Regions from separate parts of the Priestia sp. YIM B13552 genome, predicted to be linked through region 4. Evidence: riboswitches for the same ligand, from Rfam matches in the RefSeq annotation. Region 4 holds a riboswitch; each other region holds the start of a gene.
The links. A riboswitch is a leader RNA that binds a small molecule or an ion and turns the genes downstream of it on or off. The one in region 4 is predicted to bind S-adenosylmethionine.

Region 1: linked by a shared signal. The riboswitch ahead of ACFX40_RS06560 (BMP family lipoprotein) and the one ahead of ACFX40_RS18975 (phosphoadenylyl-sulfate reductase) in region 4 are both predicted to bind S-adenosylmethionine.
Region 2: linked by a shared signal. The riboswitch ahead of ACFX40_RS15130 (Na+/H+ antiporter NhaC family protein) and the one ahead of ACFX40_RS18975 (phosphoadenylyl-sulfate reductase) in region 4 are both predicted to bind S-adenosylmethionine.
Region 3: linked by a shared signal. The riboswitch ahead of mtnK (S-methyl-5-thioribose kinase) and the one ahead of ACFX40_RS18975 (phosphoadenylyl-sulfate reductase) in region 4 are both predicted to bind S-adenosylmethionine.

Annotation. Positions count from the first base shown of each region.
Region 1 is NZ_JBHZOU010000002.1:101,620-109,731, forward strand. Features, by position in the region: gene ACFX40_RS06555 (ABC transporter ATP-binding protein) at 1-1,219, opposite strand, end outside; gene ACFX40_RS06560 (BMP family lipoprotein) at 1,302-2,312, opposite strand; SAM riboswitch class I at 2,388-2,494, opposite strand; gene ACFX40_RS06565 (hypothetical protein) at 2,825-2,983, shown strand; gene ACFX40_RS06570 (hypothetical protein) at 3,074-3,442, opposite strand; gene ACFX40_RS06575 (putative polysaccharide biosynthesis protein) at 3,456-5,066, opposite strand; gene ACFX40_RS06580 (YjgB family protein) at 5,398-5,982, shown strand; gene ACFX40_RS06585 (GNAT family N-acetyltransferase) at 6,010-6,852, opposite strand; gene ACFX40_RS06590 (cyclase family protein) at 6,849-7,517, opposite strand; gene ACFX40_RS06595 (2-methylaconitate cis-trans isomerase PrpF family protein) at 7,612-8,112, opposite strand, start outside.
Region 2 is NZ_JBHZOU010000003.1:587,048-595,159, reverse strand. Features, by position in the region: gene ACFX40_RS15135 (ABC transporter permease) at 1-733, shown strand, start outside; SAM riboswitch class I at 835-941, shown strand; gene ACFX40_RS15130 (Na+/H+ antiporter NhaC family protein) at 1,027-2,337, shown strand; gene ACFX40_RS15125 (hypothetical protein) at 2,377-2,505, opposite strand; gene ACFX40_RS15120 (LacI family DNA-binding transcriptional regulator) at 2,630-3,589, shown strand; gene ACFX40_RS15115 (transcriptional regulator SplA domain-containing protein) at 3,675-3,923, shown strand; gene splB (spore photoproduct lyase) at 4,035-5,063, shown strand; gene ACFX40_RS15105 (hypothetical protein) at 5,217-5,660, shown strand; gene ACFX40_RS15100 (hypothetical protein) at 5,760-5,996, shown strand; gene ACFX40_RS15095 (DUF2339 domain-containing protein) at 6,170-7,825, shown strand; gene ACFX40_RS15090 (DNA topoisomerase III) at 7,953-8,112, shown strand, end outside.
Region 3 is NZ_JBHZOU010000001.1:519,107-527,218, forward strand. Features, by position in the region: gene ACFX40_RS02630 (pyridoxal phosphate-dependent aminotransferase) at 1-258, opposite strand, end outside; gene ACFX40_RS02635 (carbon-nitrogen family hydrolase) at 371-1,153, shown strand; SAM riboswitch class I at 1,245-1,395, shown strand; gene mtnK (S-methyl-5-thioribose kinase) at 1,531-2,703, shown strand; gene mtnA (S-methyl-5-thioribose-1-phosphate isomerase) at 2,739-3,797, shown strand; gene ACFX40_RS02650 (hypothetical protein) at 3,933-4,097, shown strand; gene ACFX40_RS02655 (methylated-DNA--[protein]-cysteine S-methyltransferase) at 4,098-4,601, opposite strand; gene ACFX40_RS02660 (PAS domain S-box protein) at 4,620-6,776, opposite strand; gene ACFX40_RS02665 (LutC/YkgG family protein) at 7,206-7,919, opposite strand; gene ACFX40_RS02670 (LutB/LldF family L-lactate oxidation iron-sulfur protein) at 7,897-8,112, opposite strand, start outside.
Region 4 is NZ_JBHZOU010000004.1:368,493-376,604, reverse strand. Features, by position in the region: gene sat (sulfate adenylyltransferase) at 1-978, opposite strand, end outside; gene ACFX40_RS18980 (sulfate permease) at 1,031-2,110, opposite strand; gene ACFX40_RS18975 (phosphoadenylyl-sulfate reductase) at 2,130-2,843, opposite strand; SAM riboswitch class I at 3,098-3,200, opposite strand; gene cdaS (sporulation-specific diadenylate cyclase CdaS) at 3,513-4,139, shown strand; gene ACFX40_RS18965 (VOC family protein) at 4,237-4,620, shown strand; gene ACFX40_RS18960 (potassium channel family protein) at 4,688-5,476, shown strand; gene ACFX40_RS18955 (YugN-like family protein) at 5,486-5,890, opposite strand; gene ACFX40_RS18950 (hypothetical protein) at 5,944-6,144, opposite strand; gene ACFX40_RS18945 (glucose-6-phosphate isomerase) at 6,275-7,624, opposite strand.

The DNA of each region.
Region 1 (8,112 bases), on a different contig from region 4:
GCAGATTTCCCCCTGACAGCTCTCCTGCTTTTTGCTTAGATGAAGTGGCTTTAATCGAAAATTCGTTTATCCATTCATTCACACTAGAACTGAATATCTTTCTTTTTAACCAGCCCATTTTTGAAAATGAAGGTTTATACTGATAGCCCATCAGTGCATTTTCTTCAATCGTATCGTCTTTGGAGGCTCCCCACATATAGCGGTCTTCTGGAATATGAGCGATGCCTGCTTCTCTTCTTTCACGCACAGATCGCCCTGTAAGGTGCTCATCGCCAAGTTTGATACTGCCACTATCTGTTTCTACTAATCCAGCAATGGCTTGAAGCAGCTCTGATTGTCCATTTCCCGACACGCCTGCAATACCGACAATTTCGCCCGCAGAAACGTGAAGAGACACATTTTGCAATACGTTTTTTTGTCCTTTTCCTTTTAGAAAGAGATTTTGTACGTTTAAATGAGAGGTTCCTTTTGATGGCATTCTTGCAGGACGCTCTTTTAATTCTCTCCCTACCATCAGCTTAGCTAAGTGGTGAGCGGTAGTATTTTCTTTATTTGTGACGCCGGCTACTTTACCATTTCGAAGAACCGTAATGCGGTCCGCTACTTCCATCACTTCTTGCAGCTTATGTGTAATAATAACGATACTTTTACCTTGAGAAGCTAAAAAACGGATTGTTTTTAATAGTTCTTTCACTTCATGAGGAGTAAGAACGGCGGTAGGCTCGTCTAAAATAATGATTTCTGCTCCTTGATACAGCACTTTTAAAATTTCAATTTTTTGCTGTTCTCCAATCGAGCAATGCTTTACTTTTTTATGAACATCTACTGAAATTTGATACGTTTCGGTTAATTGCTGTACATCTGCTTTCGCCTGCCTTCTATTAAAAAAGACGCCTTTCTTTGGCTCATGCCCCAAAACTATGTTTTCAGCCACTGTAAAATGAGGAAAAACCATAAAATGCTGATGCACCATGCCTATTCCGTTTTTAATGGCATCTGCAGGAGATGAAAACGAGACGGTTTTCCCATGTAGCTGAATACTTCCTGAACTCGGCTTTTCCATTCCGTAAAGCATCCTCATTAACGTCGTTTTTCCAGCGCCATTTTCTCCAACCAGCGCGTGAACCTCGCCTTTTTTCAGCGTAAATGACACGTTATCATTCGCTAAAAACGAACCGTATTTTTTCGTCAAATTCGTTAACTGCAGCAGCTCACTCATTCCATTCATTGCTCCTTTCCACTTTAGGATTTTTTCAAAAATAAGAAAGAGAAGCCAGCCTTACTCGACTTCTCTTTTCAACTCACTTGGCTAACGGATCTTTTACCACGGTTTTTCCATCAATAATCGAATCTTTAATTTCTTTTAATTGATCAATTACATCTTGCCCTACAAAGTCATTAAGAGGTGTCTTGCTGTCTTGAGTCACATACGTTAACCCAACACCTTTTTCTTTTAAGCCGTATGTCACTACGCCCGATTTAAATTTGTCATTTGCGAGTGCTTCTACCGTTTCATAAGCAGCCGCATCAGATCCTTTTAACTGCGATAAAACGATATGCTCAGGATCTACTTCCGTACGGTCAATATCTTGGCCAGCCGTATAAAAACCCTTTTCTTTTGCTGCTTCAAATACACCCAAGTCGCCTACCGCTGAAGCTCCGGCGATAAAGTCAGCTCCTTTTGAAGCCTGTAAAATAGCAAGTTCTTTTGCTTTAGCTGGATCAGAGAAGCTTCCAACGTAGTTTACTAGAAACTCGGCTTTGGGGTTTGTTGATTGTAATCCTTCTTTAAAGCTTACCGTCCATTTTTTTAATAATGGAATATCATCTGCTGCAACCATTCCTACTTTATTCGTTTTTGTAACCAATCCTGCTGCTGCTCCTAATAAATATGAAGCTTCTTGTTCACGGAATACAACGCTTCTTACATTTGGTAAATCGACCACTGTATCAATAATCGCAAATTGACGCTGCGGGTTTTCTTGAGCTACTTTTTTCAACGCATCTTCGGATTCAAAAGAAGATGTAATAATCAAATCATAATTTTCTGCTACGGCAGCACGCAAATTACTTTCAATGGCTGCTTGGTCCGTGGATTCAATTGTCTTCACATCAATGTTATACTTCTTTCCAGCGCGTTTTGCTCCATCATCCATTTGTTGAAAAAACGGGTTAACTCCAATCTTTTCAGGTAAAACAAGAGCAATTCGCTTCTTTCCTTTCTCTTCACTTCCGCTGCTTTTTGTGCTTTTTGACTGACAGCCAGTTACGAGTAGTACAAGCGCAACTGCTAAAATAAGAAATCTCTTCATTTAACTTACTCCCCCTATAATATAAAAAAAGCTCTTCCTTTATATAAAGGAAGAGCTCGTTAACCAAACGTCTCTTCCTCATCTTCAAGAACATACTGTTCTTAAGGATTTGGCACCATTCTGTCATAGACAGCGGTTGCCGGGTTTCACAGGGCCAGTCCCTCCACCTCTCTTGATAAGGAAAACAATAGCTATTTGTTTTATGTAATATAGTCAATATTAATAGTTTTTTAACAATTGTCAATATTATTTTTCTTTTTTACGCAAAAAAACTATAAAAACAGATAGGATTATACGGTTTTAGTCTACTAAAATACAGATCAACCTTATAAATTAATAATCATCGTATGCCCCCTAGCAAGCGCTTACGGTAAGTCAGCTAGTCTTCTAGAAGGGTCATGTGTAGCAGAGCACTTTTATTACATCTCTTTTGTTAATCCACTATCGATTGAAAACACTTTACCAAGAATGTTAGACTTTTCCTGAGTGATGTTTTTTAAGAGGTGTTAACGTTGAAATTGATGAAAGAATTATCTGGAGTAGCTATTGGACTCATTATCGCTTTGGCGGTTTCAAAAATCTTTTTTGATACCCCAACCAATGTTGGAATCGTAGTTATTTTTATTACTAGTATGGTCGTAACAGGTATAGCAAGAGCGAAACTAAGATAAGATAACCTAACTAAAAAACACCCCCTTTTATTCGCAAGGTGGTGTTTTCTTTTAATGATTTTAGTATGTAGTTATTCTCAGTGAATGCTTTTACCCTTCTCCATCAATCATCGTATACTTCCTAGCAAAGCGCTTGTAGTAAATTTGCTCATCCTCTTGTCCATCGTTAAAAACAAGTCGGTTATGATTAATATCTTTTTCTTTTAACACATAGCCTTTTTCATTCATCAGTTGAATATATTCATCTAAATGCCCTTTTTTAACCATATAGTGAAGAGCATCATCTGAATCCGTAGTCTTTGCTACATCTTGACTTCCCACTTCTAACTTGAATACAGCTGTTGCTGTTTGAATGGGACGATAATCTCCAAACACTCTTTCCCAATTTAATAGCAGCAGCGCGCCGGAAATTATTATACATCCTCCAGCCGCTACGGTTAGTACAAATCGTTTTGACACTACTTTCTCTCCTTTACATTCTTTTTCTTCTATTTAATACAATGGATTGCCCTAAACTTGTTTTTACGCCAAGTCCTAGATACACGGCAGCACCTAAAGCAATTGAAATACAAGATGTACTAATTGCAAGTGAAGATGCAGACAGCTTATTTTCTAAAAAATAGTGAGAAGTATAATTGCCGATAATCACAGCGGCTGACATCACACTTACTAATAAAACAGGTGTCAACGCAGCTTGTCCCAGTGATTGAACTCGGTAAGAAATGGATTTTTCAATTAAATAAAAGTTATATATAACCGATACACCATACCCTCCGTAAGTCGCGACAACCGGTCCAATTTCTTTTAAGCTTGAAACCAACAGTACGTTTAATACTAGCTTCACAACAATTCCTAAGCCCAAGCCTAAAATTAGCTTCTTTTGCTGATTAATTCCTTGGAGAATTGCGGCTGTTACTGTAAAAAGAGCAAATAAAACGGCAGCAGGCGCGTACCATTGTAAAACAACTCCACCGATTTCAGGACTGTTTTTTGCTCCAAAAATCATCATATATACCGGCTTGCCTAATAAACAAAGCCCCACAGCAGCAGGAAGAGTAAAAAATAACAGCAGTTGCAGCGTTTTTGTAATCTTTCCTTTTACTTCTCGTAAATTTCCCTGCACAAAAGAAGATGTAATGCCGGGAATCAGCGACATGCTGAAGGCGGTGGCTAGCGATACCGGCACCATCACTAAAATCTGAGCTAATCCAATGACAGAGTTGATTATTTCGGCTTTAGCTTGTCCATACCCTATTGATTGAAAAAGGATGTTAATCGTAAACGTATCAATATTTTGATAGATTGGAATCGCTAAACCAACTAAGACAAATGGAACAGCGTACGTCACAAGCTCTTTGAACATTGAAGAGAACGAAATGAATTTATTATTCTTTCCGCTGTTTACTTCCTTCATAATCAGCCGCTTGCGTTTTAGATAAGTCGCACCGAGAATTCCTATACCCCCTACGCCTCCAACAAACGCTCCAAACGTACCGATTCCAACAGCTTTTGTCATCGTGCTATGAAAAAGGTGAATAACAGCGTATGCTCCTGCTAAAATAAACAGCACGCGCACTATTTGTTCAATAATTGTACTTAGCGCGGATGGTCCCATGGACTGGTTACCTTGAAAGTAGCCTCGTAATAGACTCATAGGCGGGATAATAATTAAAGCAAAGCTCACCATTCGAATCACGTATACTACGTCTTTTTGACTATTTCCTGAGGAATCTTTTCCGTTAATCACTAGCTCAGAAAGCCACGGCGCCATCGTATAGAGGACTAAGAAGCCTATGATGCCCGTTATCGTCATTAATAGAAGTCCTGCTTTTAATAGATCTTGTCCAGCACGGTAGTTTCCAAGACCGTTATATTTTGATATATACTTTGAAACAGCAAGCGGAAGACCCATCGTCGACAAGCTTAGCATCAAGGTGTATGGACCGTATGCATACTTATAAAGCGCGTATCCTGACGTTCCCACCAAGGCCGTAAACGGAATAATATAAATAAAACCTAAAATTTTTGTTAGCAAAGAAGACGCTGTTAACAAAAGCGTACCTCTCATCAAATTTTTTTCCATACATCAAAACCCCAGAAATAAATATTGTATTTTTAACAAATACTTGATTTATTGTATCATACTTACAATTATTATCTAGTTTTTTATAAAACATTAGAACCCTCTCTATATTACGTTTTTTACCTAATAAAGGAATATAAACCAATCTTTTAACCTATGATAAATGAATCGTTTTTTGCTTTTTACTTTACCTGACGTTTACATTTTAAAAGACGTGTTACATTATATATATCAGTTACCAACTCAACTAAGACTCCTTGACTATTCTGGCCTACCTGCTCTTTTAGGTAGACTGAGGTTGCTAAATCGTTATATATAGGAGGAAAAAATCATGAAAATGAAACAACGACTATCAAAAGCAGCGGCGGCTGCAACGATTACAGGAATTGCTGCGTTTGGATTTGCTCCTGTCGCTCAGCTTGATACACCAGCACATGCAGCTACATCTCAAGAAACAAGCAGTCAAAGTCAAACAGCTGTAAAAAACATTAATGAAATTTACAACGCCGCAGTAAAAGGTGAAGTGCCACGCTTAACGGCAGACTTCAAAATTGGCAAAACACTGCGTCAAGACGTTCGCGATCAGTTCGGTCCCCCGCCTGAAGGTTCATCAAACAACTTTGACTACTATCACGCGGAAATGGGTCACCCTGGATACGCATTTGGCTATGATCAAAATAACGTCATTAACGAAATCCGCTATTTTGGTACAAATGTAGAGCGTCAAACAAATCTAGGCTCCATCACCCAAGCTAACTTAAAGAAAGAATTAGGTCAGCCGAACTTTACAGGCAAAGTAAAAGGTGAGGGTACTACTCAAACGAAGTACACCTATCACGCCGGCGCCTATGATCTTGAATTCATTTTTGATGATAGCAAAACGTTAAATCACGTTAATTTAGTTAAAAAACCTTAAGTAATAGAAAAAGTAGCAGGCTGCCTGCTACTTTTTTTCATGAAATAAAACCAATGCTGAATCCGCTACGTGTTCATACCCAATCTCCATATAAATCTTGTTAGACGTAGGATTTGTCATATCTGTGTATAAACTTGTTGTTTGAAATCCTTCGTCTAGCATAAGCTGAGAAAGCGTGGATACACAGCTTGAGGCATAGCCTTTTTTACGTTCTTCAAGAGGTGTGTACACATAGTTAATCGTAATGTTATGGGCCGTTGGACGCGTAGCATTGGCAATCGACACATACTTGCCATTCACTTCCCATAGGAATAACCTTCCAGCTTTAATAAAAGCTTCTCCTGTTTTGGCAGCTTGTTCTTTTGATACAGGCTCTCCAATGACGCCCATAAACTCCCAAATCCATTCTGTCACGAGCGGAAGATGCTCCAACCTTGCTTTTACCAGCACTCCTTCAGCATCCGCTGCTTTTTTTACTTTGTCTAACCGATAAATGCGCTGATCCATTTTCAAAGAAGCTTCTTGATTTTTTAAATCTGCTAGCTTTTGAGAAAGATATAAAACCATTTGTCTTTCTCCAACTAAACCCGGTATGTCGATTTCTTGTAGCAGCTCTGCCGCTTCGCTTAGTTCACCCTCCGTTAGCTTCTGTATGTGAGACAGTATGATTTGCTTAGGATGGGTTTGCAGCAACACAAGCGCAGCACGGCTGTCTTTTAAAATAACACCCATAAAATTTGGTTTGCTGTTTTCCTGCAAGCTGTGTAAAATGCCGAGCGCTAAGTTATGAAGAACTTCATTCTTTGATAAAAGCGGCTCTACTTGGTTTTTAAATTCCTGCACTTCTCTATATCTATGTAACTGGATCATTTTCTTTCTACCTCCGCAAATGCTCTTACCGGAAACGTTCCAACTCCTTTTATTTTAGGAGGCACGGCGTAAAATAAAAAGGACTTCGCCGTTAGTTGATCTAAGTGACATAAGTGCTCAGCAATCACAATGTCCGCCCCTAACAGCAGCGTATGAGCTGATCTTGCTTTTCCTTTTGTATCATCAATATTCATCGAATCAATTCCAACAAGAGCGGGCTGTTGAGACACTAAATAAGCTGCCGCGCTTTCTGTTAAGTATGGATGATTTTCTAAATAATCGTCTGTATTCCAGTAGCGATCCCATCCTGTATGAATTAATACCGCTTTGTCTTTTACATCTACATGTTGAAAATGAGATTCATCAATCGCTTTTAAAGTCGGATCAACTGAAACGACTATTCCTTCTAACCCGGCTGTTTTATCAATAGCCGTTTGAGCTAAATCCGCTCCGTCTTTGTATCTGTGAAACGGCACATCAATATACGTACCGGTATTCGTGACCATTTCAATTTTACCGATTTGAAATTCAGTGCCTGATTCATAAAGCTTTCTAGACTCTTCTCGGCTTAAATAGTCGCAAATGATCGGTGCCGGCAAGCCTTTATGTGTGATAACTCCGTCTTCAATGATGTGGCTTAGATCAATATACGTTCTTTTTTTCATACCTCCACCCACTTTTTCAATATTCAGTAAAAATATTCTAACATAAAAAAGCTCTTCCTAGTTTCCTAGAAAGAGCTTTTTTTAGAGAACATTATTAACTTGATAAACATACATCATACGTATGCTTTGTATAAACAAATCCTTCAAAAATAAGACGGGCTGTACGCACTACTTTGATTCCGTTAACCTGTCCATCTTTTAGATCCACACTGGTTTCCATAATTCCCATTGGATGAGCAAGTCGAACGGTATCGCCTTTTAATTGAACCATTTCTGACGGAAGCGTGCCTTTTGTATAGATAGCCGCCGTTGTACAAATTGCTCCTGTAATCGCAAGCGTTTGATGTGGTTTTTGCATCGACATCATACGGATTAATACGTCCATTTGAGAAGCAGCTTTTTCTCTGCCAGTCCCGTCGCGATGGTCCATAGGAGGAGAAATAATCGTCATTTTTGGAACCGCTGGTGATAGTTTAGTTGCTTTGTCTTGAGGTGCGAGCCCCGCTTTTTCCGCTGCAATGGAGCGAATTTCTTCAAATAGCTTCAGCTGTTTGTCCGTGTATTCATGCGGAAGTTCTGCTCCCTTTAGGCCAAT
Region 2 (8,112 bases), on a different contig from region 4:
GTTTCACAAAAGAAGTACAAAAATCACGTTTATTACAATCGGCATTTTAACTCTTTGTATGGCTCTGTTAATGAAGAAAGTAGCAAACAGTGCAGGAACAGAAGACAATATTTTGAACTTCCTGTCATTTAGTTCAGGTATGCTGATTCTCGTTCAATTTTTCGCGCTTGCTGTTGGAGGGTCAATGGTTGCAAAAGAGTTTGAAGCAGGTACCATTAAGCTTCTCTTAATTCGCCCTGCTAGACGTTCAACGATTTTAGCATCCAAGTACCTAACTCTCATTTTAATTAGCTTATATTATTTACTGAGCTATTTGCTTTTTTCATTTGTATGGGGAGCATTGTTCTTTGGCTTTACCAGTCTAGAAGGAGATGCACAGCTGCTTAAAAACATTACGCTTACGTATGACAGTGCGTATATGGAAACGTTTATGATGATGACGTTTGCATTCATGCTGTCGTCTTTATTTAGAAACAGCGCGCTTGCTTCCAGTCTAGCTATTGTCGTAAGTATCGGCGCGAAAGCTGTAACAGGACTGGTATCAGAGCTAGGTTTATGGTGGGGGAAATTTTTATTATTTGCCAACACGAACTTTGTGCAGTATATGGACGGAATGAAGCCGTTGTTTGACGGCATGACGATTCCATTTTCCATTTTCATCTTAGTTGCCCATTTTGTCTTCTTTATGGGCGTAGCTTGGGCAGCGTTTTTAAAACGAGACGTAGCTAATTGATGTGAGAATTTTCGCACTATATATTTTTCTAAAATAGCATTTGACAATTAAATAAAAAGAGATTACAGTAGTGAAAGACTATTTTTAAAACAACTATAAACTTCTTATCAAGAGAGACGGAGGGACTGGCCCTATGATGTCTCGGCAACTGGCTGTACGCAGTGCGGTGCCAAATCCAGCAGACGATGTTTCGTTTGGAAGATGAGAAGGGTAATCTTATGATACAAATAAGAGACCTCTTCTTATCAATAAGAAGAGGTCTTTTTTTATTACGTAAACAAGAGGTGTTAAGAATGGAACAACAAAAAGGAAACGGCTGGGCGCTGTTACCGCTGGGCGTCTTTTTAGTCCTGTTTGTCGGATCAGGAATTATAACGGGAGATTTTTATAAGCTTCCTGTATTAGTAGCCATTATTATTGCAGCCATTGTGGCCCTGGCTATGAATCGTAAAGATTCACTTAATGTAAAAGTGGAGCGTTTTGCTAAAGGAGCAGGGCATCCTGATATCATTATTATGGTGCTTATTTTTATTTTAGCAGGTGCTTTTTCTCAAGTTGCTAAAGGCATGGGAGCTGTTGATTCAACGGTAAACTTAGCTCTGTCTGTGCTTCCGCAAAGCTTAGTGGTAGTCGGAATCTTTGTTATTGGCGCATTCATTTCAATTTCGATGGGAACGTCAATGGGAACAATCGCTGCGCTAGGGCCTATCGCTGTAGGAATCAGTGAGCAAGCGCATGTATCCATTACATTAGCAATTGCTGCCGTTGTTGGTGGTGCAATGTTTGGAGATAATTTATCCGTAATCTCTGATACGACCATTGCAGCAGTTCGTACGCAAAAAACAAATATGTCAGATAAATTAAAAGTAAACTTTTTTATTGTCCTTCCTGCAGCGATTGTTACGGTAATTTTATTGCTTGTAATGACGCTAGGCAATACGTCATCAGTAGAAATTAAAGATTTTAGCTGGTTTAAAATCTTGCCTTATGTCGGCGTACTGGTTGCTGCCATATTTGGTGCAAACGTATTAAGTATTTTAACTGGAGGAATTGTGCTAGCCGGCGTGATTGGATTAGCTGACGGAAGCTACACGCTTTCTTCTCTTGCTAAAACTGTGACAGAAGGTATTGGCGGAATGTCAGAGTTAATTATTTTATCTCTGCTAATCGGCGGAATGGTTGAGCTTATTCGCTATAACGGCGGTATTCAGTTCTTATTGAATTTATTAACACGACGCATTCAAACAAAAAAAGGCGGCGAATTCAGCATCGCTGGACTAGTAAGTTTAACTAATTTAGCGACGGCTAATAACACGATTTCAATTATTACAGCAGGTCCGTTAGCAAAAGAAATCTCTGATAAATATTCAATTGATAATCGTAAATCAGCCAGTCTGCTTGACTTGTTTTCATGCAGCGTTCAAGGGCTTATCCCTTACGGCGCACAAATGCTTCTCGCAGCAGGATTTGCTAAAGTTTCACCGATTGAGATTATTCCATTTACATTCTACCCAATGTTAACAGCGGTTTGCGGGGTCATTGCAATTGTAATTGGATTTCCTCGTTTAAATAAAAAGTCAAAGTCATCTAAAGAAGCTGCGTAATATCAAACCCTTAAAAAGAATGTTCTTTTTAAGGGTTTTTTACTGTTTAAAAAAATCAGTCGGCTTTTCATCATCTAACTCCTTCCAAAGCGTCTCGTTCTGTTTAAGTGCATAAGCCGCTCCTCCAATTTCAATCCCGCATAATAAAATGAATAATAAAATACCCATGAAATGACCTCCTTACGTAAATGAATAAAAACACGATGGTAACGGGTTTAGCTTCTTGCTGTTTCACTTTATAATGAGAATAAAGTATGAAACGCGTTTCAGCGCAAGAGAAAAAGGTGAAAACATGACAAATATCCGAGATATCGCAAAAAAAGCTGGTGTATCTGTTTCGACTGTATCCCGGGTGCTAAATCATCATCCGTATGTAAAAGAAGAAAAACGCCGGCTGGTAGAGCAGGTTATTCACGAACTTAATTATGAACAAAACATTAATGCCGTTCACTTATCAAAAGGGAAAACAAATATGATTGCCGTCGTCTTGCCTTTTATTAATCATCCGTATTTTAGTCTGCTTTTAGAAGGAGTGGCATCTCAAGCGTTAGAAAAGCAGTATCAGCTTGTTATTTGTCAAACGAACTATGATGTAAAAAAAGAAGAAGAAGCGCTTCATATGCTGAAAACAAAGCAAGTTGATGGAGTGATTATTTGTTCTAGAGCAAGCAGCTGGAGCACGATTGAATATTATCAGCAGTACGGACCGATAGCCGTGTGCGAAAACGTACAGAATCGTTCTATTCGCTCCGTATACGTTGATCATTATGCAGCTTTTAAACAGGCGCTTATGTATTTAAAAGAAAAAGGATATACGGATATTGGCTACTGTATTGGAAGAATGACGGGTACGAATAGTCAACAGCGGCAACAAGCATACAAAGAATATGTAGAAAGAATAAATCAGCCTTATCATCCGGAATGGGTTTTTCAAGGCTGTTTGAACGTGACAGATGGTGAAAAAGTGGTGGAAAAATTAGTGCAGATGAAAAATCGGCCTCAGGCGCTTTTAGTAACAAACGATCAAGTAGCTATCGGAATAAAAGCTCAGTGCGAACAAGCGGGTATTTCAGTTCCTGGTGAGTTAGCTATCATTGGTTTTGATAATCATCCGCTTTCTTCTTATTTACAAATAACAACGATCGAACTTCCTCTTAAGGAAATGGGAGAAACGCTTTTTACATTAGTGGGAAGCAAGGCTCCTCAGAAAATTGAGCTCCCTTTTCGGTTTATTGAGCGTAAAAGCGTATGAATTTTTGATGGTGCCATGAGGTGTTTTTACCGGATAAAATGAGCAAAAGCGGACATCATACGAGTAAAGAAAGAAGAAAAGGATGATGATCGTGGAGAAAAAAGAATATCAAGTGGGAGATCAAGTATTTGTTATTTACCGAAATCCTCATACGGCAAACGTTGCGAATATTAATCAAGCTGAAATTGTTGAACATCCCGAAAACAAAGGTGAAAAGGCGCTGTTTTTACATGAGTCTTACCATTTGTTAGCTGAAGATGATGCCGTATATTCAACGTATGAAGAAGCTGAAAAAATGTATAATAAGATATTTGATTATGAACAATATGACTGATGCAAGGCTCTCTTAAACGGAGAGTCTTTTTTGTTTGAAAAATAATTACCAAGGATAGAGTCTTTTTATTTTTCAAACGCTATTAGTATTAGAAAAAAGGAAGTGTGCATGATGATAAAACCTTTTGTACCTCAATTAGTATATATTGAGCCAGGAGCAATGGAGTACCCGCTTGGTGTTCAATTAAAAGAGAAATTTGAGAAGATGGGAATTGAGATTCGTCAAACAACTTCCCATAATCAAGTGCGTAATATACCGGGAAAAAATGATTTGCAAAAATACCGCAATGCCAAGTCGACTTTAGTAGTTGGCGTGCGTAAAACATTGAAATTTGATACATCTAAACCGTCAGCTGAATATGCAATACCATTTGCAACAGGGTGTATGGGGCACTGTCACTATTGTTATTTGCAGACAACAATGGGAAGCAAACCATATATTCGCACGTACGTGAATGTTGAAGAAATATTAGGTCAAGCAGAGCAATATATGCAGGAAAGAGCCCCTCAAATAACGCGATTTGAAGCGGCTTGTACATCTGATATCGTAGGAATTGACCATTTAACACATTCATTAAAGCGCGCGATTGAATATTTTGGGGAAAGTGAACTAGGTCAACTGCGCTTTGTGACTAAATTTCATCACGTGGATCATTTATTGGATGCTAAACATAATGGTCGCACGCGCTTCCGCTTTAGTATAAATGCAGATTATGTTATAAAAAACTTTGAACCTGGTACATCTCCTCTTGATTACCGGATTGAAGCTGCTAATAAAGTTGCAAAAGCCGGATATCCACTTGGCTTTATTGTGGCGCCTATTTACATTCATGAAGGTTGGCAAGAGGGATACCGTCAGTTGTTTGAAAAGCTTGACGCCTCTATACCTGAGGAGTCAAGAGATGATATTACGTTTGAAATGATTCAGCATCGCTTTACCAAGCCGGCCAAACGGGTAATCGAGAAAAATTATCCGAAAACAAAGCTTGAGATGAATGAAGAGGAACGCCGCTACAAATGGGGGCGTTACGGAATTGGAAAGTATGTATACGCAAAAGATGAAGAACAAGAATTAAGAGAAACATTAGAGTATTACATTGATCAGTATTTTCCGAATGCAAAAATCGAATATTTTACGTAATTATTCTACAGTAATTGAAAAGTTATTCTGACGCTTTAGTCAAAATAACTTTTCAATTTTTAATGTAAAAAAATAAATTGCTTGCTAATAAGTTGAAAAAAAGAGGTTATTTTTATCTGTTGTCGTATTACATACAAAAGGGAGGTGACTGAGATGTTAAAAAATGAAGAGTTTGCGCTAACAAAAGAATTAACAAACGAACAGCAAGAAGCTGCACGGAATTTTATTCAAGTGTTGTTCCAAGAAGATTTATCTGAATTTTGGAACATATTGTGTGATATCGATAAGTCTCGTATTTACGGCTTGTATGAAGCAAACCATTATTATGATTCTGATGTTGAACTGCATGGGTTTGTAAAAGAAATAAGAGATAATGTAAGAGCTGTTTATGCGCCTCTTCAAGGGCAAGGGGGTATTTCGACGAAAGTTCGATATACAAGCGAAGGAAAGATGTATGTATACATATTAGGCAGTGGCGAAAACCCTAAGGTATATCCTGTTGGATTAATGCCTGAAACATATATCGAACAAGAACGTTTTTCTCAGCGGCTTCAAATTAGCATTTATAACGACGAGTTTCGAAACGTTGTCCTATAAACCATATATATGGAAAAATAAAGAATAATAAAATTAATTTGTTAAAATAGCAATATTTGGGGTATGTAATAGGTATAACATTAAAAAGGGGTGAAAGAAATGCATTATTATCGTATTTCAGAGGGAGACCATGAAGAGTATTGTGAAACGATTCTGCTTCATGAAAAGAAGTTTTGCAAAGAAACATTTCAATCTATGGTGCGAGAAGCAATGAATAATAAGCCCGGTAAAATTGACCGTGTGGATATTGTTAAATATTTAATTGGTCACCATAGCTTTCAAGTAGCCCACATCGAAGCGGGATTTCATAGTACATACAGCGAGAAAGTGACATAAAAAATGCAGCACATCCTATACAACGAACTTTTCTTTTGAAAAGGGCGCTGTATTTTTTTTTGCTTAAAATGGAATGTTTCTAAGAGATATTCCTTTTAATGGTATAATAGTTAAGTGCTGTAAGATATACATATAAAAATCACAAATACTTTAAAGAGAAAGGGTGAGGAAATATGGAAAAAGAAAGAATAGAAGAACTTGAACGAAAAATAAGCAGTTTAGAAGAAGACGTAGCCAGGCTAAAGTCGCTCGTATATAAAACAAATTCTCCAAGACCAAAAACAGTTCACGCTCCTCCCAAGCAGCGTGAGGAGACGACTAAACGTCCTGCTCAAACAGCAGCTAAAAGCTCACAGGCAATAGAAGAACCCGTTGATTGGGAAAAAGTCCTTTTTCAAACATGGCTGCCGAGAATTTTTATTTTTGTATTTATTATTGGCGTGCTATGGGGATTTAAAGCAGCCTCTGACTATGGGTTAATGAATGAAAAAGCAAAAGTTGTTCTCGGTTTCGCTGTTTCAATAGGTTTTGCTGTGACAGGTCATTTCCAAATTAAAAAGGGCAGGTTGGTGCTCGGGCAAGTACTTGTAGGAGGAGCTATTCCTATCCTCATGTTGACGACGTTTGCGATGCATAGCCTGTATCATTTAGCGGGACCAATGCTTGCTTTTATACTAAATGCGAGCTGGATTATCCTAGGGATTATCGCGACAGTCTTTTATCGTTCACAGGCATTAGGTATTATTAGCGCGGTTGGAGGCGTACTAGTTCCTTTTCTTATTGAAAGTAATTCGCCTAATGCGCTCGTTTTCATTGGCTATGAAACGCTTCTGTATATTGCCTTTTTATATGTGGCAATCAAACAAAAATATTCAATTTTATATGTTCTTTCCGCGGTACTATTAAATCTTACGCTACTCATTTATTACTCGTTTGTCGGTGATAATGGTGTAAAAGAGTTATTAGGTATGGCAATTCTTATTCAGCATTTATGCTTAATTTCAAGTTTTTTTCTATCACAATCCGTACTCCAAGTATATGCGTTTACCCTTTTATCGAGTTTAGCAGTTACGTACGGCTGGCTGCTCGCCGTTTTTGACGATGGCACGACCACAATGGTGCTGCTTGCGCTAGTTATTATTTACGCATTAGGTGTTTACGCAGTAAGAAGTTCTAAAGAGAAATTTGAATTTTTTATTACCTATTTAATTGTTGCAGTAGCGTTTTTTATTCATCAGCTCGTCGATTTAAGAGAAGGAGTTATTTTATATGTGATTCAAGGACTTGCTGTTTACTATATCGCCATGACGTATAAAAATCTACTTCATCAACTATTTTCTTATACGATTTATATACTGAGTGCAACGTATATCTTAGTTACACCAATCGAACGAGTGCTGTCTCTTCCGACATTAAATTGGATTGTTGTGTTAGCTTCTATTCCAGTATTTATATGGATCAGCATTCAAAAAACAGAACGGGATGAGCACGATATATTCAAAATTGGAGGAAGTATTGTTTTTTCTATTCTTTCTTTAATTTTTGCTACAGAAGTGACGGTCGCTGGCACCAATCACCTTTCCACTAATCCGCAAACGCTTATTATGACGGCCGTTTGGTTAGGGATGTCCATTGCAGCATTTGTAATAGGATCACTTAAAACGTTTAAAACAGCAACGTATATCGGCGTGGGCATTTTGTTCTTAACACTTTTTAAACTCATTTTATACGATTTACCTTTTATCCCAATGGCTATACGGGCCTTGTTATTTATCGTCTTAGGAGCTATCGGTTTAATTATCTCGCGACTATTTTATAAAAAGAAGTAGCTCGAAGCTGAAGAGAAATTCTTCAGCTTTATTTATTATAATATGATTATGTAAACTTAATCTTGAAGTCGTACAAAAGGTATACAATCATGTATAATGGAACAAGTGAATTGGAGGTATACATAAAATGAAATCACTTGTATTAGCAGAAAAGCCAAGTGTAGCACGTGATCTTGCGCGCGTACTTGGCAGCACACAAACAAAAAAAGGGTATATTGAAGGACCAAAGTATGTCGTAACATGGGCACTCGGTCATTTAGTTGAATTACAAACACCAGAGGATTATG
Region 3 (8,112 bases), on a different contig from region 4:
TCGTTTATAAAAAGTCGCAACGGCCTCTTTTAAAAACTGGTGCCCCCGAAATGGAGAATATTTATGATGCATAGGATTAGCACTTGCTTTTTGCAGTGTTTCTACAATATGTGAAGGAGTAGGCTGATCGGGATTTCCCTGCCCTAAGTTAATAACGTCGTGCCCTTGGGCCATTACTTTTCCTACCTTGCCTACAAGTGATGCAAAAAATTGTTTTGGTAAACTTTTTAATAGTTCCGATTGCTCAAATTGTTTCATCATCGCACACCTTCTCAAAAAATTCTTGAAATTCTAGTCACAAATAATATATTGTAATACTCAACTTGTAAAGTCATTTTTTTCAACTACTAAAAAAAGGACGGATGATAAAGTGAGTGTAAAAATTACGTGTTTGCAGCTTGATATTGCGTTTGGAAACCCAACTAAAAACCGAAAATATATCGAACAAAAAATGACGGAAGCCCTGAAAGAAAACCCTGATATCCTTGTGCTTCCTGAGCTATGGGATACAGCTTATGATTTGACTCGGCTAGACGAAATTGCAGATGATGAAGGGCAGCAAGCCAAGCAATTAATCTCTCAGTTTGCTAAAACAAACGAAGTAAATATTGTGGCAGGTTCGATTGCGAAAAAAACAGAGCAAGGTGTCACGAATACGATGTATATTTTTGACCGAAAAGGTCGTGAAGTATCACAATACAGTAAACTGCACTTATTTAAATTAATGGATGAACACCTGTATTTAGAAGCAGGAACAGCAAAAAATCTTTTTACACTTGAACAGTCACTGTGCGCAGGAGTTATTTGTTACGATATTCGTTTTCCAGAATGGATACGGGTTCATACTAGCAGCGGAGCAGAAGTCTTGTTTGTTGTCGCTCAGTGGCCGGCTCCAAGACTTGCCCACTGGAAAGCCCTGCTCATTAGCCGTGCAATCGAAAATCAATGCTATGTAATCGCGTGTAATCGTGTAGGCCAAGATCCTAATAACACATTTGCCGGACATTCCTTAGTCATCGATCCGTGGGGAGAAATAATCGCTGAAGCTGGCGATAGCGAAGAACTTTTAAGTGCTGACGTTAACCTGGAACTTGTAAAAGAAATTCGTAAACAAATTCCTGTCTTTACAGATCGCCGTACAGAATTTTATTAATTATGTATTGACAGCCGTTTTTTTGCATGATACGATTTTCACCAGATATCATAAAATATTCAAACAAATCAAAATTGAATAAGTAATCGTACTCTTATCAAGAGTTGGCTGAGGGATTTGGCCCTGTGAAGCCCAGCAACCGACCGTCATTCCATCCTAAGATGGATCACACCCGTAAAACATGTTTTACAAAGGCACGGTGCTAATTCCAACAGAAAGTAATTTTTTCTGGCAGATAAGAGGTTTGAACACTACAATCAAGCCTCTTTCCAACGAAAGAGGCTTTTATATTTTCTAAAATTATAAAAGCCTCCATATATTCTTAAACCTATTAACTTAGTAAACAAATCAGTTTAATAAACTATGGAGGGATTCCGATGTCAACAACAAAAACAGAGAAGTATCAGCCTTTAACAGAAATTTCAGCAATCAAACTTGTGAAAAAGCTAGGTCTTTTTGATGCTACAGAAGCACTGACTGCCCGTGAAATTGGTGACGGTAACTTAAATCTCGTCTTTCACATCATAAATGATCAAACGAATAAATCCATTATCGTCAAACAAGCACTTCCCTATGCAAAAGTTGTAGGCGAAAGCTGGCCTCTATCCTTGAACCGTGCCACAATTGAAAGCAATGCGCTCAAGCAATTCGGTGCATTTACGCCAGAACTTGTTCCCGCTGTTTATTACCACGATGAAACGCTTGCTGTTACGGTCATGGAAGATCTGTCTCATTTAACGATTTCTCGTGCCGGACTTATTCAAGGTGAAAGTTATCCTCTGCTCTCACAGCATATCGGTTCTTTTTTAGGACATATTGCGTTCAAAACGTCTGATTTCGCCTTAAAGCCTCAGGATAAAAAAGAAGAAGTTGTTAAGTACAGCAACCCCGACTTATGCAATATTACGGAAGATTTAGTTTTTACAGATCCTTTTTTTGATATTGATACAAATGAATTTGAAAAAGCGCTGCGTCCTGATGTAGAAGAATTGTGGAATGATAGTGATGTAAAGCTACAAGCAGCAAAATTAAAATATAAATTTTTAACAAATGCGCAAACGCTAATCCACGGTGATTTACATACAGGCAGCATCTTTGCTAGCAGTCAAGAAACGAAAGTGATTGATCCAGAGTTTGCTTTTTACGGTCCGTTTGGATTCGATTTAGGGCAATTTGTTGCGAACTTATTTTTAAATGCTCTTTCTCGAGAAACAAATCGCGAACCGTTATTTGCACACATTACGAACACATGGAACGTATTCAAAGATACCTTTACTGCGCTTTGGCATTCTGAAAGCACTGAACCTTTCGCTAAAGATGAGCGCTTATTACATGAAATTTTAACGCAAACGTGGCAAGATGCTGTTGGATATGCAGGATGTGAAATCATTCGACGTACGATTGGCTTAGCTCACGTGGCGGACTTAGACGAAATTTCTTTAGAGGAAAGAAAAATTAACGCTAAACGTACTGCGTTAAAAATTGGACGCTATTTGCTTCTGCACCAACAAGACGTTTCACCAAATGAATTTGAACATTTACTTCGATAACGAATAATGTACACAATGAAAGGATCGGTATCAGCATGACAAATACACTATCACTTCCGCGCTCAGTGGAATGGAATGAATCATATATTACTTTATTAGATCAGCAGCAGCTTCCTGGCAAAGTTGAATATATTAAGCTGCAAACCATTAAAGACGTATGGGATGCTATCACTACCTTGAAAGTACGCGGAGCCCCTGCAATTGGCATTACGGCGGCTTTTGGTCTTGCTCTTTCTGCGCTTAGCTATGACACAGATTCAGTCAAGGAATTTAACAAAAAGCTAGCTCTTGATCAACAGTATTTAGCTAGTTCACGCCCTACTGCCGTCAATTTATTTTGGGCATTGGAGCGCGTAGCGAAAAGCGCTGAATCCGCTTCGTCCGTTAATGAAGCTAAAACAAAAGTTGTTCATGAAGCTATTCAAATTCAAGTAGAAGATGAAGAAACGTGCTACCGAATTGGAGATTATGCTCTTTCTTTATTTAAAAAGAAAGATAAAATCATGACAATATGTAATGCTGGTTCAATTGCTACAGCTTATTATGGAACAGCCTTAGCACCTTTTCACTTGTCTAAGCAGCGCGATATTCCGCTTGAAGTATTTGCCTGTGAAACAAGACCCGTTCTTCAAGGTTCTCGCTTAACAGCATGGGAACTTCAGCAGTCGGGAGTGGACGTTACGCTGATTACGGATAATATGGCCGCTCATACCATTAAAACAAAAGGAATTAATGGGATTATTGTAGGTGCTGACCGCATTGCAGCAAATGGCGATACGGCTAACAAAATTGGAACATATGGACTTGCTCTTTTAGCGAAAGCATTCGGTATTCCATTTTACGTAGCAGCGCCGCAGTCCACATTTGATTTATCTATTCAAGACGGCAGCAGCATTCCTATTGAAGAACGTTCACCTAAAGAAGTAACACACATTGGGGATACGCAAATTGCTCCAGACGGAATCTCTGTGTACAATCCAGCTTTTGATGTGACGCCAAGCGAACTGATTACGGCCATTATTACAGAGCATGGAATTATCCATGCCCCGTCTTTTGAATCCATTCAAAACGTTTTGCTGCAATCTGCTCAATAAAAAAAGCCGCTGCTATGCGGCTTTTTTTATTGAGCACTGATTTCCACCTGCATTTGTAACACAATTGTAACAGTACTCTCTTCCTTTTCTACATATATTATAGGGGATTTCTTTTGAATAAGGGGGAGAGTAAATATGAGTTCAGAGCAAAAAACGGATAAAAACAAAGCGCTGAATCGTAAGCAGCAATATCAGCTATTCGATTTATCCAAAGATGAAGAACTAAATTCCCTCCCTTCTCCTCAGCAAATTGACGGTGTTTTTGTGCAGGGAGAAGGCTGGAAATTGGACGATGAATAGTTATTTTAACTCAAGAGCGCCTTTTGCTACATTTCTTTCAAGCATTAATAGCTTCTCTTTTATATGAGTTTGAGAACCTGCATAACCTGTTAAAGCCCCATTTTTCCCAATCACACGGTGACAAGGCAAAATAATAGGCAGTGGATTTCGACGATTCGCTTGTCCCACAGCCCTTACGGCTTTAGAGCGATTAACAGAGTCCGCTACCTCACTATAAGACCACGTTTGTCCATAAGGTATATGTTCAAGCGTTAACCACACTTCTTTTTGGAAGTCTGTTCCTTTTATATCCAAAGGCAAATCAAATGTTAACGTGCGCCCTTCAGCATAATCCTGCAGCTGTCGCTTTGCTTCTTTCACATGATGATAATTCTCGTCATGGACAAGTTTTTCAAGCTGCTCGTTATGATCATCGCTATCAAACCAAATATGTTGAACCCCTTTTTCCGAGGCTACAATATAAATTTTCAAATCAGAAAATAAATTCATTTCTCCGTAGTACATATTTTTTATCCTTTCTAATTAAGCTGGAAGAATAACATGAAAAGCTGTGCCTTCTCCTATTTTGCTTTCCACTTCAATTCGCCCTTTATGTTCTTCGATAATTTTATATGAGACCATCAAACCGAGTCCCGTTCCTTTTTCTTTTGTCGTATAAAATGGTTCTCCTAAGCGCTTGATGCGCTCTTCAGGCATTCCGTCTCCTTGATCTCGAATGGAGACCGTCACGTAGTGCGGCTCTGTAGAGGAGACATCAACAAAAATTTTTCCTCCGTTTGACGTGACTTCAATTGCATTTTTAATGACATTTATTAGTACTTGCTTAATTTGGTTCGGCTCGCAGTATACCATTGGCAGCTGAGGGGACACACTTAGTTCAAACTGAATATTTTCTAAAAGCGCTTGAGCATTTAATAAATCGATCGTTTCTTTCACAACCGCATCTAGATTTTTCTTTTCAAACTTTACTGCCTGTGGCTTAGCGAGTACTAGAAACTCTGTAATAATGGTTTCAATTCTTTTTAATTCGGATTTAATAATATCAAAATAAAGAGAATGATCTTCTTGAATGCTGCTTTCTAACAGCTGAACAAACCCTTTTAAAGCTGTCATTGGGTTGCGGATTTCATGCGCAATCCCAGCTGCTAACTGTCCGACTACTTGAAGCGTATCCGATTTCCTAATCTGCTCCTGCATTTGATTTCGTTCCGTTACGTCTCGTAAAAGCGTCATATATAGACCTGGCAAGATATCTTTTTTCGTGGAAAATTCGATATTTTTAACTTTTTCGTTCCCCGTAACGTACGTAATCTCTCCTTCAGCTTCCCCTTTTTGCTCAATCGTTTCTTTATGCTCAATGACCGCATCTAAATTCGCTGAAGAAATAAAATCCTCCATGGAGTGCGCACAAATCTCCTCTTTGCTGAGTTCTAGAATATCACAAAGAGAAGAATTTACATCAATAATATTTCGCTTGCCGTCCCATAAAACTAACCCATCGATCGAACCATTAAAAATCTGTCTGAATTTCTCTTCGTTATTTCGAAGCTCCTGTTCGATTTTTGTACGTTCACTGATGTTTCGAAAAATCGTTAAATGGTCTCCTTCTATAATGCCTTTTTTCCCTGTGAATTCCAACTGTTTGATTTCTCCATTTGGCATGTAAAAAGGAAGCTGATTGCGAATTTCTCCTTTTGTTTGAAACGTTTGGAGCACCTTTAACGCACTAAAGCTTTTTGTATCGATAAATGTATACAAATTGCTTCCAATTAATTTGTTTAACGGCAGCTCAAATGTACGCGAAGAAGCAAGATTAGCGTTCAAGATTTCACCATCGTCTCTCCAAATCAAGATCGCTTCAATCGCATTTTCAAAAATAGCCCTGAAATTTTTTTCGCTTCTCAACAGCTGCTGCTCCATCAGCCGTTTTTCCGTCACGTCTCTCATAATGGACATATAGTATTGACTGTATATATTAGCCGTTGTGGTAAATTCAAAAAAAGTAACGTCTCCATTTTCGAGCCTGATCGGTAGCTCGCCGCTTGTCTTTCCTTCTTGATGCAGAGTTCTCCATAATTTTTTCACCTTATAATGATAAGTAGGTTCTACAAGCTCTTCTAATGTTTTGGTTAGAAGCTGTGCTCTTGTATAATTTAATCGTTCGCAAAATGAAGGGTTCGCGTCGATAAGCTGACCCGTTCGATCAAAAATGACAATTCCGTCTACCGCTTCATTAAATACATCCATAAACATATGATGACTAATAAACCGTTCATTTTCCATCATTTTGTGCTGCGTAATATCCCGAAATGTACACACAATAATGCCCGACATGTGACTATGTTTGTGTGAAGTAAATTCAACATGCTTCATCATGCCGCTTCGAAGCGTCATCGCGCCTTCATATTTGAAATAGCTTTCTTCTAAAAGTGCTGGATAATATGCTTCAATCATGTCATACGGAAAATACATCAGAAAATCTTTCATTTGATACGTTAATAGCTCATCCTTTGTTTTTTCAAACAGCCCGCAGGCTGATTCATTTGCATTTATAACTTGAAAATACTCATCAAATACGACAATGGCATCTAATACGTCATTAAAAATAGCTCGTAGCTGCTGTAATTCATCTTGCTGCTTTTGCGCAGCTTCAGATGTTAATTCTCTATGTGGTGACATGCTCATTGCTCCTTTCTTTTGCACTTCCCATTTCCCCACCTTTTATCTATAGACTTAATATTCTACAAGATTTGCTTTTTACCTTTTTAAAATTAGGCACGTTTATTCAAAATGCGACATTTCTTCACATTATCCCGCTATTTAGAAATGGAGCATGAATAAAAGAGGCTGAGACATAACAAAATGAATCCAATCTAAAGACGAATAAATGAGATGCATGAGCTAGCTGAACCGCTTGTGACACCACAGTTGGTTTCCGTGCAAGACTTCGCTTTCCGCAGGAGTCTTTGCCTTGCCCTCCAATCCACTGCTAGAAGGAATGAAACAGCTAAAACCTATGCTCAACATAACAAAGAAAACGAACCGTGAATCAAACATGTTGATTCACGGTTCGTTTTTCACTTCGCCTAAAATACGTTTGTCCCAGCCTCATCGATCATTCACTACAATATAAGTGGCCTGAATAGGTCCATGCACACCAACGACTAAATTCATTTCAATATCGGCTGAATTGCTCGGTCCCGTAATAAAGTTAATGCAAGAAGCAATCGTTTCTCCTCGCTCTACTTTTTCATGAATCATTTCAGCGGCTTGTGTCATGCGAGGGACAATTGAGCTTTGAGGTATGATTGCAATATAAGTGGCGGGCAGCAAGCTTACCGCTCGTCCTTTTTCAGCACTGCTAAACAAAACAACTGTTCCAGATTCCGCTAACGTCAAATCACTGAAGGTAATGCCAACATTTGCTTGTTCAGCTAGTGTAATATTCTCATCGCCTTTAACTGAATTCCATACATGAAGGCTACTGCTTGTTTCCCATTTCTCCATCAGCAGATTCAATCCATATTCGGAAAACCTAGGATCATCCCACGTGCTCACAAGACCATTTCCATAGTTCGCTACGGCTTCCTCAAGGACAGCTGGCAAGTGTTGTGATGATGTTTCTACATAGCGAGTATGAATACGTTCGCAATGGTTTTCAAGCTCTTTCTTTAATTGATCCGGCGAATAGCTGCGGTAGACCTCATGCTGAGGAGCGTGCTTCCATTGTGGCTTTACTACGCCGCTTGTTCGCCTGTTTCGCTTAAGATTAGCAGCAACATTGTCTAAAAAACTGTCTCTATTTTGAATGCTTCCGTTCATCATCATCACTCCTTTTATCAAACCAATCTCGTAAGCGCTCTTTTGTAGGTGCGGGAAACTCTCTACTTTCCGTCCACGCTTTTAATGGACCAGGTCCTTTGGAAATACTGCTTCCTGACATAAAAGGCGTAAGAGCTGCCGGTGCTACTTTAGCACCCACTGTATATAGAGAAGAAGAAGCTGCTCCCAAGCC
Region 4 (8,112 bases):
CGCTTCACACTTCTTGCAATAGAAGCTGTGTTCAAAGAATAAAGGTGTAATTCCTAATTCATCTGCTGTAAAGTTACTGAAGATTTTTTGGGCATCATATGTTCCATAGTAGTCACCAACACCAGCGTGGTCACGGCCTACAATGAAATGTGTGCATCCAAAGTTTTTTCGAACCATTGCATGGAAAATAGCTTCTCTAGGTCCAGCATAGCGCATCGCAGCAGGGAAAACTGCTAAAGCTACACGATCGCTAGGATAATAGTTCTCTAAAAGTACTTCATAACTTTCCATACGGATATCTGCTGGGATATCATCTGACTTTGTTTCTCCTACGAGTGGATTTAAAAACAGGCCGTCTACAATTTCTAATGCCGTTTTTTGAATATATTCGTGCGCACGGTGAACAGGGTTACGAGTTTGGAATCCAACAACCGTTTTCCAACCGCGTTCTTCAAATGCTGCTCTTGTTTCAGTTGGATCTAGGTAATACTTTTCAAAACGCGTTTTAGGTGTACGTTCTACAAGTACGATTGGACCTGCTACGTATACATTTGGGCGTTCCATCATTTTTTTCACGCCAGGATGAGCAAGTTCTGCCGTGCGGTATACATTTTCCGCTTCTTTTTCTTTATTTGGCGTATATACTTCAGAAACTTCTAAAACACCATACGTTACGCCGTTTTGAACTAGTTTTACTTTGTCGCCAATGTTTAATTCTTTAGCTTGCTCTTCTGTTACAGGAAGAGTGATAGGAATACTCCATACTGTGCCATCTGCTAAACGCATATTTTCAACAACTGATTGATAATCTTTTTCTCCTAAAAATCCTGTAATTGGGCTGTAAGCACCAATTCCAATTAGTTCTAAATCACTTAGAGCCATGTTATCTACTTCGATTTCTTTTGTTAGTGAAGTGTAGTCATATGTTGGTTGATATAAATTAATTAATTCTCCACCGTGTGCTTGAATTGTTGTCATTTTGTAAAATCCTCCTTAAATAATTAACACAATATAATAAAAAGCACTTGAATCACGCAGTCATTTTTTCTTTTTCCGACTGCAAGCTTGCTCTTTTTCTTCTAGTCGTTCTAGCTAAGCTTAGAACACCTGCTGTGGCAATGCAGCCGCTAGCTAGCACCACAAATGAATATAAGTCGCTTTCAAGTACTAATTTCACAAGAACATATGAGATTACGAGTGAAAATACGGGGGATACCACCCAAACCTTTAACATTTGAATGACCACTTCACGCTGTTCTTTCGTGAATCCCGTTTTCGCTGCTCCTATTCCAATAATAGAAGACGTAGTGACCTGTGTAAGCGGTACTGGCAAACCAAAAAGTGAAGCTGCTGTAACAAGAGAAGCACCAGTACCCGAGATAATGCACCCTTCTCCTACAGAATAGCGAGTAATTTTTTTCCCGTTTGTTTCAATAACTCGGCCGCCTAGTAAAAGAGCTCCGAGCGCCACAGCCAGTCCTCCTGTTATGACACCCGTTGTGGCATCCATTAATCCAGCTCCTACTAGAGGACCGACAGCATTTGCCACGTTATTCATTCCAGCTGAGAAGGCTTCAAAGAATCCCGTGGCTATAACTAAAATCGTTAAAACTCTTTTCCACTTTCCCTCTGCTTCTTTTTTATGCGCTCTGCGTTTTATCACTTTTCCAATCAAAAAAGCAATGACAAATGAAACCAGCGGAACAATAATCCAAAAAGACATGACAACTAAAAGTTTTTCCACATACAGAGATTGATAAGCTACTCCTACTCCAACAACTGAACCAACCGTTACTTCACTTGTTGATAGAGGGATACCAATTAAATTCGCGAAAAAGAGTGACAGCGTTGCAGCAGCCAGAATGATAATAACTAATTCTACTGACAGCAATTTTTCAGGTATGATACCTGAACTGATGGTTTTTACCACCTCGCCGCCTCCGATAATGGCTCCGAGCACAATACCTACAGCACAGATGAACAAGGCTACTCTTCGCTTTTTAATCGCACCGGAGCCGTATGAAACGCCCATAGCTGCTGCTGCACCGCTTGCCCCGATATTCATTGCAAAAAAAAGCGCAATGATAAAGGCAACATATAAAAGCATCATTTATTCAGCTCTTTCGTATTTAAGATTCGTGTAATCCGCATTCAACTTTTTGTGTACCTGCCCATCTTCCTGAACGTAAATCGTCTACATTGTAGGCAGGTGCGGTACAAGGCTCACAGCCGATGCTTGGGTAGCCTTGATCATGAAGTTTGTTATATGGTAAATCATGCTTATACACATAGCGCCAAACTTCTTTCCAAGACCAATGAATTAACGGGCAGACTTTAACTTTCTTGAATTTCTCATCTTTATTAAAATAATTCGTGTTGGCACGAGATTCAGACTGCTCGCGTCTCAAACCAGAAATCCACGCATCATAAGGAGCAAGAGATTCCCTTAACGGGATGATTTTTCGAATTTGACAGCATAGGTTAGGCTGACTCTTCCAAAGCTCATCTCCATGTTTCTCAGCTTGTTCTGCAAGAGTTAAATCCGGTTTTTTTATATGAATACGCAAATCAGGAAAGCGTTCTTTAATTGCATCAATCACTTCATATGTTTCTTTAAAATGAACGCCCGTATCTAAAAAGACAATTTCAGCATCTTTTTTCACTTTTGAAATTAAATCAATTAACACAATCCCTTCAATACCAAAGCTTGATGCGTAAATAATTGAATCTCCGTAGGTATCATACGCCCACTGCAATGCTGAAAGGGCTCCTTTTGTTTCATCTTCACTGTCGAACTCTGGAAATGTATCACTCCAGTTTTCGTACGTATATAAGTCTGCCATTTTCTTCACTCCAATTCTTAGTTATCCGCGTTATCCAATAAAAAAAGGCGGTTTTACCCACTAGAATTGGATAAAACCGCCTCTAGTGTGTCTAGTCAGCGAAACTATTTAATTCTTACTTTTCTTCGACGTGCTCAAAGATTTGTTTTAAGTCGGGGGTTACAGTCATTGATGTCCCTCCTTAAATTATCGCTTGCGCTATATCAAAATAAAAAGTCTTCCATATTGAAAGACTGGGTAGGCAATAACTTTTTACCTTATCTTTCAAAATGATACACACTTTGCTGGAATTAGCACCTTGCTAAGCAGGTTGCCGGGGTTCAGCGGGCCAGATCCCTCCACCACTCTTGATAAGCATTTTTTAAAAATTTTAGCATATTTAGAATATTTGTCAACATTAAAAATCATATATCCGATAAGAAAACTATACTTTAAATTCACAGAAATATCTATACTTTTATTTAAAACAACATATGTAAATTTAAACCAAATGTGAACATATCAGTTTATAAAACGCTTTCTTTTTCCTCAACTTTTTATATTCTCTTCCTAAATAAAACACAACACCTCTCTATAAAATTAATAAGGGATTTATAAGCTTTACGGATAATTCACCCACATTAGCACACATTACAGATAACACTGACTGACAGATAGGAGCTATATAAGATGGAGAGACATTCCTTTCAATTAGACGATACAATTAAAAATAATGTGCGAACATATTTACAGCAAATTTCAACTGAAGCCTCTAATTTAATTAAACATTTAGATACGAGTGATCATTGTATCCTATGTGATTTTGAGGAGATGAGAAGGTTATTTCAAGATGTTCAAGCTACGGCCGCCTCTTATTACTTGCGTCATTATCTATCGCCTTATACATTTGAATATGCTGCTCTGTCCTTAGCTATTCATAACCTTTCTGAGAAACGTCACGGTGCTTTAATTGTCATTGAACGGGAACAAAATGTAGACCCTCTTATTCAAAAGGGAATGCCTATTCAAGCTCCTGTCAGCGCTACGCTAGTTGAGACACTGTTCTACCCAGGGACACCCTTACATGACGGAGCCGTCCTAATTAGAAATAATCAGCTTATCTCAGCTGCTAATGTTTTACCTCTCTCGTCTATTATTTCAACGACCAAAAAATTGGGAACACGTCACCGTGCAGCCATTGGAATGTCGGAAAAATCGGATGCATTAATTTTAGTTGTATCTGAAGAAACAGGCAAAATTTCGTTTGCTCTTGATGGAAGCCTCTACCCTATTCACTCCAGCAAAAATATGATTTAAGAGCCCTTTCCTGATAAGCAGCCCCATCTTGACTTCTATATCCTTTCTCTTTAATATATTTCATAGTTTTTACATACTATAGATACGGGTGATGCATATGGCAATTTTAAAATTTGAACATGTAGGCGTTCAAGTAAAGGATATAGAAGAATCTATTGAGTTCTATACGCAAAAAGTGGGATTAGAGCTCATCGAAACACTGCCACATACCGATCCGTCTTTGAAGCTAGCTTTTCTAGGTTTAGAAGGCAATGTAATCGTAGAGTTAATTCAAGGGTATAACTCAAGCTTACCTAACGAAGGTAAAGTTCATCATTTTGCGCTGGCGGTAGACGGAATTGAAGAGGAGTTTGAGCGTTTAAAATCAGCAGGTGTTTCATTTGTGGAAGAAAACATTGTAACTTTGCCAAATGGAGCAAGATACTTATTTTTCTACGGTCCAGACAAAGAATGGATTGAATATTACGAAGTAAAAAGATAAAGATATCTTATACCTTCAGTGAAAAATGGTCATACTGTGGCTATGACTAATCACTGGAGGTTTTTTTATGATGGAATGGCTATTATTTCGACTTTTCCGTCGTTCTATTTTAGTGCGGCTTCTTTTTATTATCGGCTGCCTTGTTCTACTTTTTGGCATGCTTATACATTTCCTAGAGCCGCAAACGTTTGGGAATGTATTTGAAGGAATTTGGTGGGTTATTATTACAATCTCTACTATAGGGTACGGTGATTTTGCTCCGACCACTACGATTGGAAGGTTAGCTGCAATTATTTTAGTCCTGATCGGAACGGGATTTATTACCACTTATTTTGTTACGCTTTCTAAAATTGCTGTTTCCGCTGAGAGCGCTTATTTGGAAGGAAATTTAAAATTTTATGGAAAAGATCACTTCATCGTTGTTGGGTGGAATGAGCGCGCCAAACTCGTGTTAGAGTCTTATCGCGACGCATTTCATAAAGAAGACATTGTTCTTATCGACGACTCTCTGACTAAAAATCCCATGATTTGTGATCGCGTTCATTTTATTAAAGGAAGTCCTTCTCATTATGAAGTATTAGAACTTGCCAACGCTCGGTACGCAAAAAAAGTGCTGATTACTGCCGATCAGCATAAGACAGAAGAATATGCAGACATGAATACGATTGTTACGTTAGTCGCTCTGCAAGGATTGAACCCTTCTATTTACAGCATCGTTGAACTGTTAACAAAAAAGCATATTCAAAATGCACAAAATTTGGGGGTGAATGAAATGATCAAAACAAATGAGTTGATTAGTCAAGTCATGTACGAACATATTTTTGTGAAAAAATTAGAGAGTTTAAAAAAAGAATAGTTCCTTCAATTACTGAAGCAGCGCATCTTCTGCCTCTCTAATTAGCTCTTCTCCTAAGCTGATATACTTTTCTGGAAATGAAGCGTCTGCGTCTTGGGGTTCTGCAAACTGATTAAATGAAGCACTCACATTTCCATTGTGAACATCGTCATCTAGACCAATTTGATATTTATGTGAAAGTAAAAATGGCGTCCCAATCTGTACGGTTGTTCCTTTAGAATCCAGTTCTCCGTTCGTAGCTGTAAACGGGATACGTAAAAACTGATAGCCGACTTCATCATTCATCTTATAGTCGAATGAACCATGGTCGTAATCCCAATTCCCTCCAATGTTATACCCAAGCGGCTTAAGCGTTTTTTCTAATTCGTAAAGCTTGAATAATGTGCCTTCTAATCTTGAAGATAATTCAATCATGTTATCCCTCCTCTGTTTTAACATGTCCTTTTTCCAGCGTTTTATCCTTTATCTCAAAAGCAAAAAAGAGGTTGAGTCATAACGAAATGAATCCAATCTAAAGGCGAACAAACTGGATAAAGCAGCTCGTATAAATCGCTTGTGATACCGCAGTTGATGTCCGTGCAAGGCTTCGCTTTCCGCGCGCGGGCGTGAGCCTCCTCATCGCTTGCGCTTTTCCCGCAGGAGTCTTCTTCGCCTTGCCCTCCAATCAACTGCTAAAAGGACCTAAACAGATGAAACTATATTCACCATAACAAAAAAAACGAACCACTCATCAAACATGTTGATCAATGGTTCGTTTTTCAATTGGGCTAAAATACTTTTGTACCGCCCTCTTTTTACTTATTTCAAACGCTTTTCTAATTCTGCTTTTTTCTCTTCAAAACCAGGTTTTCCAAGAAGAGCAAACATATTTACTTTGTATGCTTCTACTCCCGGCTGATCGAATGGGTTTACGCCTAATAAATAGCCGCTGATTGCACATGCTTTTTCGAAGAAATATACAACATATCCGAACGTATACTCATCTAGCGCAGGAATGTTCACAACTAAGTTTGGAACGCCTCCATCTGTGTGAGCAAGCATTGTACCTTGGAACGCTTTTTTATTTACAAAGTCAACTGTTTCACCAGCTAAGTAATTTAATCCATCTAAGTCCGCTGCATCTTCTTCAATTGTTAGCTCATGACGAGAATCTTGAACTTGTACAATTGTTTCAAAAATATCACGACGACCTTCTTGTACATATTGACCTAAAGAATGAAGATCCGTTGAGAAGTTAGCAGATGAAGGGTAAATACCTTTTTGGTCTTTTCCTTCACTTTCGCCAAATAACTGTTTCCACCACTCAGCAAAGTATTGAAGAGCTGGCTCATAGTTAATCAGCATTTCAATTGTTTTTCCTTTATTATAAAGCACATTACGAGCTACAGCATATTGATAAGCTGGGTTCTCTTCTAGCTCTGATGATGAGAATGCTTCTTGAGCATCAGCTGCCCCTTTCATCATTTGTTCGATATCAAGACCCGCAGCGGCAATTGGTAATAAGCCAACCGCTGTTAATACTGAATAACGGCCGCCTACATCATCTGGAATAACAAATGTTTCATAGCCTTCTTCGTCCGCTAATGTTTTTAATGCGCCGCGCGCTTTATCTGTTGTTGCATAAATACGCTTGCGTGCTTCTTCTTTGCCATATTTCTCTTCTAATAATTTACGGAAGATACGGAAAGCAATCGCTGGTTCTGTTGTTGTACCAGATTTTGAAATAACATTAATAGAGAAATCTTTATCTTGTAAAACATCCATTAAGTCTTTCATGTATGTTGAGCTGATGTTGTTACCAGCAAAAATAACTTGCGGAGTTTTACGCTGTTCTTTTGATAATGTGTTATAGAATGAATGCTGAAGCATTTCAATAGCAGCACGAGCACCTAAGTAAGATCCTCCAATACCGATAACAATTAATACATCTGAATCAGATTTAATTTTTTCTGCACTTTTTTGAATGCGTGCAAATTCTTCTTTGTCATACTCCGTAGGAAGGTCGACCCATCCTAAAAAGTCATTTCCAGCACCTGTTTTCTCATGAATTGAATGGTGAGCTACTTTCACGGCATCACGTAAGTATGTAAGTTCATGTTCACCAAAAAATGATAACGCGTTTGAATAATCAAAACGAACATGTGTCATAGTTTGTTCCTCCATTAAAATATCTTTATTTTTCACTTTATCGAAACTGTTAGCTGAATTCAAGTGAATCCACTTACAATTTGACACAATCATTATAGTTTGTTGAAACTGCAATCATTGTATGTACCCTTTTATTTAACGATAAATTCAGTTGTGAAGTCAACTAATGTTCTTTGATTACAGGACGTAATTCATGCACGATTACGCAAATAATAAGCAAATGAAAAACGACTAAAGAGTGGTCTTCAATCGTTTTTTATTTGCTTATCGGGTGGTGTAATATAGTTCATTTCACCTATTTTCACATATTGTCTCGGTTTATAAGAGGCTTTTAAAAGGGAAGAGTCTATTGATATGGAATTTTCAGCTTGGTTTTTAGAAGTGAGTAGCATCCTGTTTTCTTCTTTCATTTCCAAGTGATTATTCAGCACAAATCCGCTCATACATAATGCGGTAAAAATGAGAAAACTGATGGCTATTTGTTTCCT